DNA from 3 places in the Microbacterium sp. FG3 genome. Region 2 is predicted to be linked to each of the others. Evidence: predicted binding sites of a transcription regulator. Region 2 holds the regulator's gene; each other region holds the start of a gene.
What was found. The regulator LexA, encoded in region 2, represses DNA repair genes until DNA is damaged. The targets are predictions, from matches to a motif close to TCGAACANNTGTTCGA.
Positions count from the first base shown of each region.

Region 1: ruvA (Holliday junction branch migration protein RuvA) is a predicted target of LexA. The motif match lies at 1,285-1,300, and genes of this name have one in related genera.
Region 3: ACODR5_RS06925 (HNH endonuclease signature motif containing protein) is a predicted target of LexA. The motif match lies at 1,991-2,006, and genes of this name have one in related genera.

Region 1 covers NZ_JBMDJT010000002.1:37,417-40,688, reverse strand. Annotated here, with positions in the region: gene ndk (nucleoside-diphosphate kinase) at 32-445, shown strand; gene ruvC (crossover junction endodeoxyribonuclease RuvC) at 631-1,185, shown strand; gene ruvA (Holliday junction branch migration protein RuvA) at 1,322-1,939, shown strand; gene ruvB (Holliday junction branch migration DNA helicase RuvB) at 1,932-2,972, shown strand; gene ACODR5_RS00925 (preprotein translocase subunit YajC) at 3,070-3,272, shown strand, end outside.
Region 2 covers NZ_JBMDJT010000017.1:8,353-11,624, reverse strand. Annotated here, with positions in the region: gene ACODR5_RS07530 (alpha/beta hydrolase family protein) at 1-940, opposite strand, end outside; gene lexA (transcriptional repressor LexA) at 995-1,690, opposite strand; gene ACODR5_RS07520 (LysM peptidoglycan-binding domain-containing protein) at 1,930-2,292, shown strand; gene ACODR5_RS07515 (histidinol-phosphate transaminase) at 2,383-3,272, shown strand, end outside.
Region 3 covers NZ_JBMDJT010000015.1:10,809-14,080, forward strand. Annotated here, with positions in the region: gene rpsA (30S ribosomal protein S1) at 273-1,736, shown strand; gene ACODR5_RS06925 (HNH endonuclease signature motif containing protein) at 2,039-3,272, shown strand, end outside.

The DNA of each region.
Region 1 (3,272 bases), on a different contig from region 2:
TCGAGATCCGCAACACACGAAGGGACCATCCATGGCCACCGAAGAGACCCTCGTCCTCGTCAAGCCCGACGGCGTCGCGCGCGGCCTGACGGGCGCGATCCTGGCTCGCATCGAGGCGAAGGGCTACTCCCTCGTCGACATCCGGCTGGTCGAGCCCAGCCGCGAGCTCCTCGCGAAGCACTACGCCGAGCACGAGGGCAAGCCGTTCTACGAGCCGCTCCTGGAGTTCATGATGTCGGGGCCGGTCGTCGCGATCCGGGTCGCCGGCAACCGCGTCATCGAGGGCTTCCGCTCGCTCGCGGGCACGACGGATCCCACCACCGCCGCGCCCGGCACGATCCGCGGCGACTACGGCCGCGACTGGGGCGTGGCCGTGCAGCAGAACCTCGTGCACGGCTCGGACTCGCCCGAGTCGGCCGCGCGCGAGCTCGAGATCTGGTTTTGACGCGGCGCGGATCAATGCCGCGCAGCGGCGTTGATGCGTGACGGGTCAACACTGAGCGGAGGGCGCGAAGCGACCGGAGTCGAAGTGCGAGCATCGTGCGCCACTGCGTCAGCGCCCCCTTCCGCGCGCCTCACCGGCCCGCGGGAGGGGGCGCCTAGCGTGGCGGGGTGAGCACGCGGCGCATCATGGGCATCGATCCGGGGCTGACGCGCTGCGGCGTCGGGATCGTCGACGTCGCGCGCGACCGCTCGGCCACGCTCGTGCACGTCGGCGTGATCCGCTCGGCGCCGGACGCACCGGTGGCGGAGCGGCTTGCCGCGATCGCGCGCGGCATCCGCGAGGCCCTCGCCGCGCACCGACCCGAGGTGCTCGCGGTCGAGCGCGTGTTCGCGCAGCACAACCTGCAGACCGTCATGGGCACGGCGCAGGCCTCGGGCGTGGCGCTCATGCTCGCGGCGGAGCACGGCATCCCCGCCGCGACGCACACGCCGAGCGAGGTGAAGGCGGCCATCACCGGCTACGGGTCGGCGGACAAGGCGCAGGTGCAGCACATGGTGGCGCGCGTGCTGCGGCTCGACGAGCTGCCCAAACCGGCCGACGCGGCCGATGCCCTCGCGCTCGCGCTCTGCCACGCGTGGCGGGGCGCCCCCGCGGCCGCACCCGAGGGCGCGCTCACCCCGGCGCAGCGCGCGTGGGCCGAGGCCGAGAAGCGCTCCCGCCGCGCCCCGGCGCGCCGCTGAATCGGCGAGACAGCATCGGGAGCCGAGACAGCGGCGTAACGACGCGGTCTCGGCGCGCAGTTGCTGTCTCGCGGCAGGGGGACGGGGAATCCGCGTGGCTCGAACGGATGTGCGAACGGATGCGTAGGGTGGAGGCATGATCTCGTTCCTGCGCGGCGACGTCCTGCACGCCGGCCTCGACTCGGTGGTGCTCGACGTCGGCGGGGTCGGCTTCTCCGTGGCCGTGGTGCCCGAGGTCGCCCGCGGCGCGCGGCCGGGGGAGGAGCTGGCGCTGCACACCCACCTGATCGTGCGCGAGGACGCGCTGTCGCTCTTCGGCTTCGCCACCCGTGCCGAGCTCGACGTGTTCGGCACGCTGCTCGGCGTGAGCGGCGTCGGACCGAAGTCGGCGCTCGGCGTGCTGGGGGCCATGAGCATCGACCGGATCGCGGAGGCCGTGCAGGCCGAAGACGACCGACCGTTCCGGAAGGTGTCGGGCATCGGGCCCAAGACGGCCAAGCTGATCGCCGTGCAGCTGCAGGGCAAGCTCGCGCCGCCGTCGGCCCCCGCCGCCGCCCCGCAGGGCGTGGCCGGAGACGTCCTGGCCCAGGTGACGCAGGCCCTCGCGGGACTCGGCTGGCCCGAGCGCGTGGCCGGCGAGGCCGTCGCGGCCGCCGCCGAGGGGGCCTCGGAGGCCGACCGCGCCTCCGTCCAGGCCCTGCTGCGCCTCACACTCGCGGCACTCGGGCCGGCGAACGGCGGTGCCCGTGTCTGAGCGCGACGCCGCCTCGCCCCAGCCGCAGGACGAGACCGAGCTGGCGATCGAGGGCGCGCTGCGGCCGGCCAGCCTGGCGGACTTCGTGGGCCAGCACAAGGTGCGCGGCCAGCTGCAGCTGCTGCTCGACGCGGCGCGGATCCAGGATCGCCCCGCCGACCACATCCTGCTCGCGGGCCCTCCGGGCCTCGGCAAGACGACGCTCGCGATGATCGTCGCGCACGAGAGCGCCCGCCCGCTGCGCATGTCGAGCGGCCCGGCGATCCAGCACGCGGGCGATCTGGCCGCGCTCCTGTCAAGCCTCACGCCCGGCGAGGTGCTCTTCATCGACGAGATCCACCGCATGGCGCGCTCCGCCGAGGAGATGCTCTATCTGGCCATGGAGGACTTCCGGATCGACATCATGGTGGGCAAGGGCGCCGGCGCGACGAGCATCCCGCTCGACCTCGCGCCGTTCACGCTCGTGGGCGCCACGACGCGCTCGGGCCTGCTTCCCAACCCGCTGCGGGATCGCTTCGGCTTCACGGCGCACCTGGAGTTCTACGAGCCCGAGGAGCTGGAGCGCGTCGTCGAGCGCTCGGCGGCCATGCTCGGGGTACGGCTCGGCCCGGAACAGCGGGCCGAGATCGCCATGCGCTCGCGCGGCACGCCGCGCATCGCCAACCGCCTGCTGCGCCGCGTGCGCGACTACGCACTCGTGCACGCGCACGGCGCGGCGCCCGAGCTGAGCGACGTGCGCGCCGCCCTGGAGCTGTACGACGTCGACGCGATCGGCCTCGACCGGCTCGACCGCGCCGTGCTCGACGCGCTCGTGCGCCGCTTCCGCGGCGGACCCGTCGGGCTGAGCACGCTCGCCGTGGCCGTCGGCGAGGAGGCCGACACCGTCGAGAGCGTCGTGGAGCCGTACCTCGTGCGCATCGGCTTCATGGGCCGCACGCCGCGCGGGCGGGTCGCGACGCCGGAGGCGTACGCGCATCTGGGCGTCGCGCACCCGCTCGGGGCGTCGGGGGCCGTTCCCCTCGATGACCTATAATCGCTGAAGACTTGCGCCGGCCCGACTCGGCGTCTCTCACGCTCTCGCCGCCGACGGCGGGCGTCCACCCCCGAAAGGTCGCTGCATCCGTATGGACATGAATCTGCTCCTCCTCGTCGTCTTGGCCGTGATGGTCGTGTTCATGTTCATCAGCTCGCGCCGCAACGCCAAGAAGCGCCAGGAGCTGGAGGAGCAGCGCCGCACGCAGATGGTGCCGGGCGCGCGCGTCATGACGCGTTCGGGCCTGTTCGGCACGCTCGTCGAGTTCGACGCCGAGGACCTCACGCAGCCGGCCAAGGT
Region 2 (3,272 bases):
TCTGCACCGCGAGGATCCGGCCGTCGGCCATGGTCGCGTACCAGCGCGCGCCGAGGTTCCACAGGGGCCCGCCCGTGTCGGCGTCGACCGTCATGATCGGCTCGGGCCCGACCGCCGACAGGCCGTCGAAGCGCGCCCAGTGCAGGTTCCAGCGCGCATCCTGCCCCGGGTGCGGGATGTCGGCGAGGAACATCAGCTCGTCGTCGCCCGTCCACTCGGGCTGCAGCGCCGAGACGGTGCCCGCCGCGGTGCGCCCGCCGGCGATCACCACGTGCTCGGTCACGCGGCCGCGCTCGTCGAGGCGGCCGACGCGCAGCTCGGCGGCGTCCCACGGCATGTCGGGATGGTCCCACGCGATCCACGCGATCCGATCGCCGCGCGGGGCCGGATAGGCGAGGAAGTCGCTGCCCGCCACGACGCTCGCGACGGCGGCCGCGTCGTGCGCGGCCGACCCGTCGAGGGGGATGCGCACGATGTCGCGCGCGGGCACCGGGGCGCCGGTGTGCGTCTCGCGCACGGCCCACAGCGCGCCCTCGGCGAGGGTGAGGTCGCCGAAGCACATGCCGCCGTCCGCCGGGGTGAGCGGCTCGGGATCCGTGCCCGGCGCGAACCTGTAGACGCGCTGGTCGGCGTGCTCGACGAAGTAGGCGACGCCGTCGTCGCCGGCGGTCCACGCACCGCCGCCGTACTCGTGCACGCGGGAGCGCACGCTCCAGGGGGCGGGCAGCAGCACCTCGGGCTCGCGGCCGGCCTCGCCGCGCATCAGGGCCGTGCGGCCGCGCTCGGCCGGCAGGCCCTCGCTCCACCAGACCTCGTCGCCCACGAAGCGCGCGCCGTCCAGGCGCAGCGATCCGCCGGCCACGTCGGCCGCGGTGATCGGCGATCGCCACGTGCCGTAGGGCGCGATCGTGCGGGCGGGGGCGGTCGCTTCGGAGGCCATGCCACCCACCGTAGGCGAGACGGCGGCGGGCCGCAGGGCGCCCGCCGGTGCGGATCAGACGGCGCGCAGCACGGCGACGACCTTGCCCAGCACGGTCGCCTCGTCGCCGAGGATCGGCTCGAACGCCGAGTTGCGCGGCAGCAGCCACGTGTGGCCGTCGCGCTGGCGGAAGGCCTTCACGGTGGCTTCGCCGTCGAGCATCGCCGCGACGATGTCGCCGTTATCGGCGTTGTTCTGCGCGCGCACGACCACCCAGTCGCCGTGGCAGATCGCGGCGTCGATCATCGAGTCGCCGTTGACCTTGAGCATGAACAGCTCGCCCTTGCCCACGAGCTGGCGGGGCAGGGGGAAGATCTCCTCGACCTGCTGCTCCGCCGTGATCGGCACGCCCGCGGCGATGTTCCCGACGAGCGGCACCATCGCCGCGTCGCCGACGGCGGGCGCCGTGTCGGCCGGGTTCTCGCCCGACAGGCCGGGCAGGTCGATGAGCACCTCCATGGCGCGCGTCTTGCCGGGGTCGCGGCGCAGGTAGCCGCTGAGCTCGAGCTGGCCGAGCTGGTGCGTCACGCTCGAGAGCGACTTCAGCCCGACGGCGTCGCCGATCTCGCGCATGCTCGGCGGGTAGCCGTGGCGCTGGATCGAGCGCTGGATGACCTCGAGGATGGCCATCTGCTTCTCGCTGAGGTTCCGGCGACGCCGCGTGCGGGGCTTGTCGTCGGTGCCGGCAATGTCGGCCGCGGCGTCGCTCATCTGTGCTCCTCGTTCGGATGTCGGAGGTCCGTGATTACGTGACCCTCGACCTCGAAGGTAGCCGATTCGTCGGGGTCTTCGGGAGATTTGTTCGAGCGTGTCCCGGCGGATCCGATGTCGGATGTCGGAGATAGCGTTGACATGTTCGAACCGTCGAACGTATATTCGGTACAGAGCTTCGCATCCGGCCTCCCGGCCGAGCGTCGGATGCGAAGCCGCCCAGACAGAAGGAGCACGACATGAGCACCGCCATCCTCACGGCAGCGGCAGCCCCCTCCGCGCCCCGCACCCGGCTGCGCCTCACGGTGCGCGGCCGACGCGTGCTGGCGGCGCTGGCGGCCGCTCCGGTCGTCGCGGGTCTCGCGGCGGCCGTGCTCGGCGGCGGCGCGGCCCTGGCATCGGGCGAGGCGGGCGCCGACGCCTCGGCGTTCCACCTCGTCACGGTCACCGCGGGCGATTCGCTGTGGAGCATCGCGCAGGACGTGGCACCCGGTCACGACCCGCGCGACGTGGTGTACGAGCTGAAGCGGCTCAACAACCTCGCCGGCGGGCTCGTGAGCCCCGGCCAGCAGATCGCGGTTCCCGCGGGCTACGCCGACTGAGCGGGGGCCGGGGCGGCATCGTCGTCCGCGCGATGACGGGCACGGCGATCGTCCGGCATCGAGGGGCCGCTCGGATCTAACATGGAGGGCGTGACCTCCGACCCGGCGAATACCTCGATCGCTCCCGCGATCACCCTCGACGACCTGCCGCTCCGCGCCGACCTGCGCGGGCAGACGCCCTACGGGGCGCCGCAGATGGCGGTTCCGGTCGCGCTGAACGTCAACGAGAACACGCATCCGGTGCCCGACGAGGTCGCCGACGACATCGCCGACGCCGTCTCGCGCGCCCTGCGCGACGTGAACCGCTACCCCGACCGCGAGTTCACCCAGCTGCGCGAGGGATTCGCCGACTACCTCGGCCACGGACTCGTGCCCGAGCAGCTCTGGGCGGCCAACGGCTCGAACGAGGTGCTCCAGCAGGCGCTGCAGGCCTTCGGCGGGCCGGGCCGCTCGGCCTTCGGCTTCGCACCCACCTACTCGATGTATGGGCTGCTGGCCCGCGGCGTCGGCTCCGACTGGGTGACGGGCGAGCGCGGCCCGCGCTTCGAGATCGATCCCGAGGACGCGGCCCGTCAGGTCGCCGACGCGCGGCCCGACGTCGTCTTCCTCTGCGCGCCCAACAACCCCACGGGCACGCCGCTGTCGCTCGACGTCGTCGAGGCGGTCTACGACGCCACCGACGGGATCGTCATCGTCGACGAGGCGTACCGCGAGTTCGCGCCGCGCGAGGAGCCGTCGGCCCTGAGCCTGCTGGAGGGGCGCCCGCGCCTGGCCGTCTCGCGCACCATGAGCAAGGCGTTCGCCTTCGCGGGCGCGCGCGTCGGCTACCTCGCCGCCGATCCCGCCTTCATCGACGCGCTGCGCCTCGTCCGGCTGCCCTATCACCTGTCCGCCCTCACGCAGGCGGCGGCCTCCGCGGCCCTGCGCCATGCCGACACGATGCTGCGCACGGTCGACGAGATCGTCGAGCAGCGCGACCG
Region 3 (3,272 bases), on a different contig from region 2:
GTTTCGACCGAGTGCACTCAGTGCGTCCCGTGCGGCGCAAAGCATCACGGGGTGTGGGGAGGCGCCCCGGGAATACCCACCCACGAGCCCACGTTCCCTCTGGTAACCTGAAGTGTCACGCGTGTGCGTGGGGTCTGGCGTGCTCGCCGGGCAGGCCCACCGCGTGACGTATGACAACCAACCAGACCGCTTCGGTTCATCCGCGGTCCCGCACGTCCGTGAGGGATCCCGATCCGAGGCCCGACTCCAACCCCATAAGGCAAACCAACTACATGACTAACGCAACGACCGCCCCGGCCACCAAGCAGGTCGCGATCAACGACATCGGCTCTGCTGAGGACTTCCTGGCCGCGGTCGAGAAGACTCTCAAGTCCTTCAACGACGGCGACATCATCGAGGGCACGATCGTCAAGATCGACCGCGACGAGGTTCTGCTCGACGTGAGCTTCAAGACCGAGGGCGTCATCCCCTCGCGTGAGCTCTCCATCAAGCACGACGTCGACCCCAACGAGGTCGTCAGCGTCGGCGACGTCGTCGAGGCGCTTGTTCTCCAGAAGGAGGACAAGGAAGGCCGTCTGATCCTGTCGAAGAAGCGCGCGCAGTACGAGCGCGCCTGGGGCGACGTGGAGAAGATCAAGGAGAACGACGGCGTCGTCACCGGCACCGTCATCGAGGTCGTCAAGGGCGGCCTCATCGTCGACATCGGCCTGCGCGGCTTCCTGCCGGCCTCGCTCATCGAGCTGCGCCGCGTCCGCGACCTCACGCCGTACCTCGGCCAGGAGATCGAGGCGAAGATCCTCGAGCTCGACAAGAACCGCAACAACGTCGTGCTCTCGCGCCGCGCCCTCCTCGAGGAGACGCAGTCGGCCACGCGCACGCAGTTCCTGAACAACCTGCACAAGGGCCAGGTCCGCAAGGGCGTCGTCTCGTCGATCGTCAACTTCGGTGCGTTCGTCGACCTCGGCGGCGTGGACGGCCTCGTGCACGTCTCGGAGCTGTCGTGGAAGCACATCGAGCACGCCAGCGAGGTCGTCGAGGTGGGCCAGGAGGTCACCGTCGAGATCCTCGAGGTCGACCTCGACCGCGAGCGCGTCTCGCTGTCGCTCAAGGCGACGCAGGAGGACCCGTGGCAGGTCTTCGCCCGCACCCACGCGATCGGCCAGATCACGCCGGGCAAGGTCACCAAGCTCGTTCCGTTCGGTGCGTTCGTCCGCGTCGCCGACGGCATCGAGGGCCTCGTGCACATCTCGGAGCTGTCGAACAAGCACGTCGAGCTCGCTGAGCAGGTCGTCTCGGTCGGCGAGGAGGTCTTCGTTCGCGTCATCGACATCGACCTCGACCGCCGCCGCATCTCGCTCTCGCTCAAGCAGGCCAACGAGATGGTCGACCCCAACGGCACCGAGTTCGACCCGGCGCTGTACGGCATGACCACCGAGTACGACGAGAACGGCGAGTACAAGTACCCCGAGGGCTTCGACCCCGAGACCAACCAGTGGCTGGAGGGCTTCGACGAGGCCCGCCAGAAGTGGGAGGACGAGTACGCCGCCGCGCAGGCTCGCTGGGAGCAGCACAAGGCGCTCGTCGCCAAGGCGCTCGAGGCCGAGGCCGCCGCGGGCGACGACTTCGGTGGCGCCGCCGCCGCGGGCCAGAGCTTCAGCTCTGAGTCGGCCGGTGCCGGCACGCTCGCCGACGACGAGGCCCTCGCCGCTCTGCGCGAGAAGCTCGCCGGCGCGTAAGCAGCCGCTCAAGTTCAAGAGGCCGGATCCCTTCGGGGGTCCGGCCTTTTGGCGTATCCGGGCGGATTGTGGCGGGGTGCGGATCCGCGGGGTGCGGATCCGGGGATCGCGGGGTGCGGATCCGGGTGCGGATCGGGCGGCGCGGCGGAGGGCGGATCGCGTGGCGGATCGGCTGGCCGGATCGCGGGGCGGATGTGGCGATCAAGCCCACCGCGTTTTCGCCCTGTGGAAAGCGCTGGTGACTTATCCCCACCTCGTACTTTTCTTCGATGGTTGTCGGGGGTGGCTGGGAGAATTGAGGCATGGAACGAGACACGGTCTTCTGGGAGCCCACGGCGGCGGAGCGCGCCGAGACGGGCCGGATCGTGTCGCGCCTGGGGCAGGTGCGGGCGGAGCGGGCGCGGTTGGAGGCCGAGGAGGCGCGCCTGCTCGGCCGGGCGTTGGATATCGCGGTCGGGCAGGTGGAGCGGGCGGGTGCCCCGCCGGAATGGGACATGCCGGTGCGGTCGATGGCGGCGGAGGTCGCCGCGGCGCTGCGGGAGGGACCGCGCACGGTGGAGAACCGCATGGTCGACTCGGGCCTGCTGGTCCGGGACTTCCCGGCGACGCTGGCGCAGGTGGAGGAGGGCCGCCTGCCCGGCCGTCACGCCGCGGTGATCGTGGCCGAGGGCACACGGATCGGGGATCCCGCGGATCGGCGGGAGTACGAGGCCCGGGCGCTGGGGGTGGCGGAGGAGGCGACGGTGGCGGGCCTCAAGCCGATGTGCCGGGCGATCGCCGACGCGTTCCTGGAGGAGTCCCTCGCGCAACGCCACGAGGCGGCCCGGGCCCGCCGGGGTGTGCGGGTGACGGCGCTGGAGGACGGGATGGCCGAGCTGCGCCTGACCGCACCGGTGCCGCTGGTGCAGGGGATCCACGACCGGCTGACCACGATGGCGCGAGCGGTGATCGCCGAGCGCGACGCCTTCGGGCGGGCTGTCGATACGGACGCCGGGGCGGGGGAGGGTGCCGGTGCGGCGTCCGGGCCCGACAAGCGCCGCATCGATGAGTTGCGCGCCGATCTGGCGTGTGACCTGCTGCTCGCCGGCGCACCGACCGGGCACGCGGTCGAGGATGGGGCTGGGCGGGACGTGCTGGGGCAGGTGCGCGGGGTGATTCACGTCACCATCCCGGCTCACGTCCTCACCGATGGCAGCATCCAGGCCGACCAGACCCACGTAGGAATCGCCGGCGCCGGCAATGCGGGGCACGAGCGGCACGGGTCGCACCGCGGCCCCCGGCGCCCCAGCGGCGTCCCGACGGCGGGCGGCGAGCCGATCGATCCGGCCACAGCCCACCGCCTCGCCGCCGAGGCCACCGCGTGGGAGCGGGTGTTCCTCGACCCCGACACCGGGGCGCTGCTCACCGTCGACCACTACACGCCCACCGCGGCGCAGCGCAGGTTCCTCCGCGCCCGCGACGAGCACTGCCGCTTCCCCGGGTGCCGGCAGACCGCCCGCCGGTGCGATGCGGACCACATCCACCCGCACTCCAGGG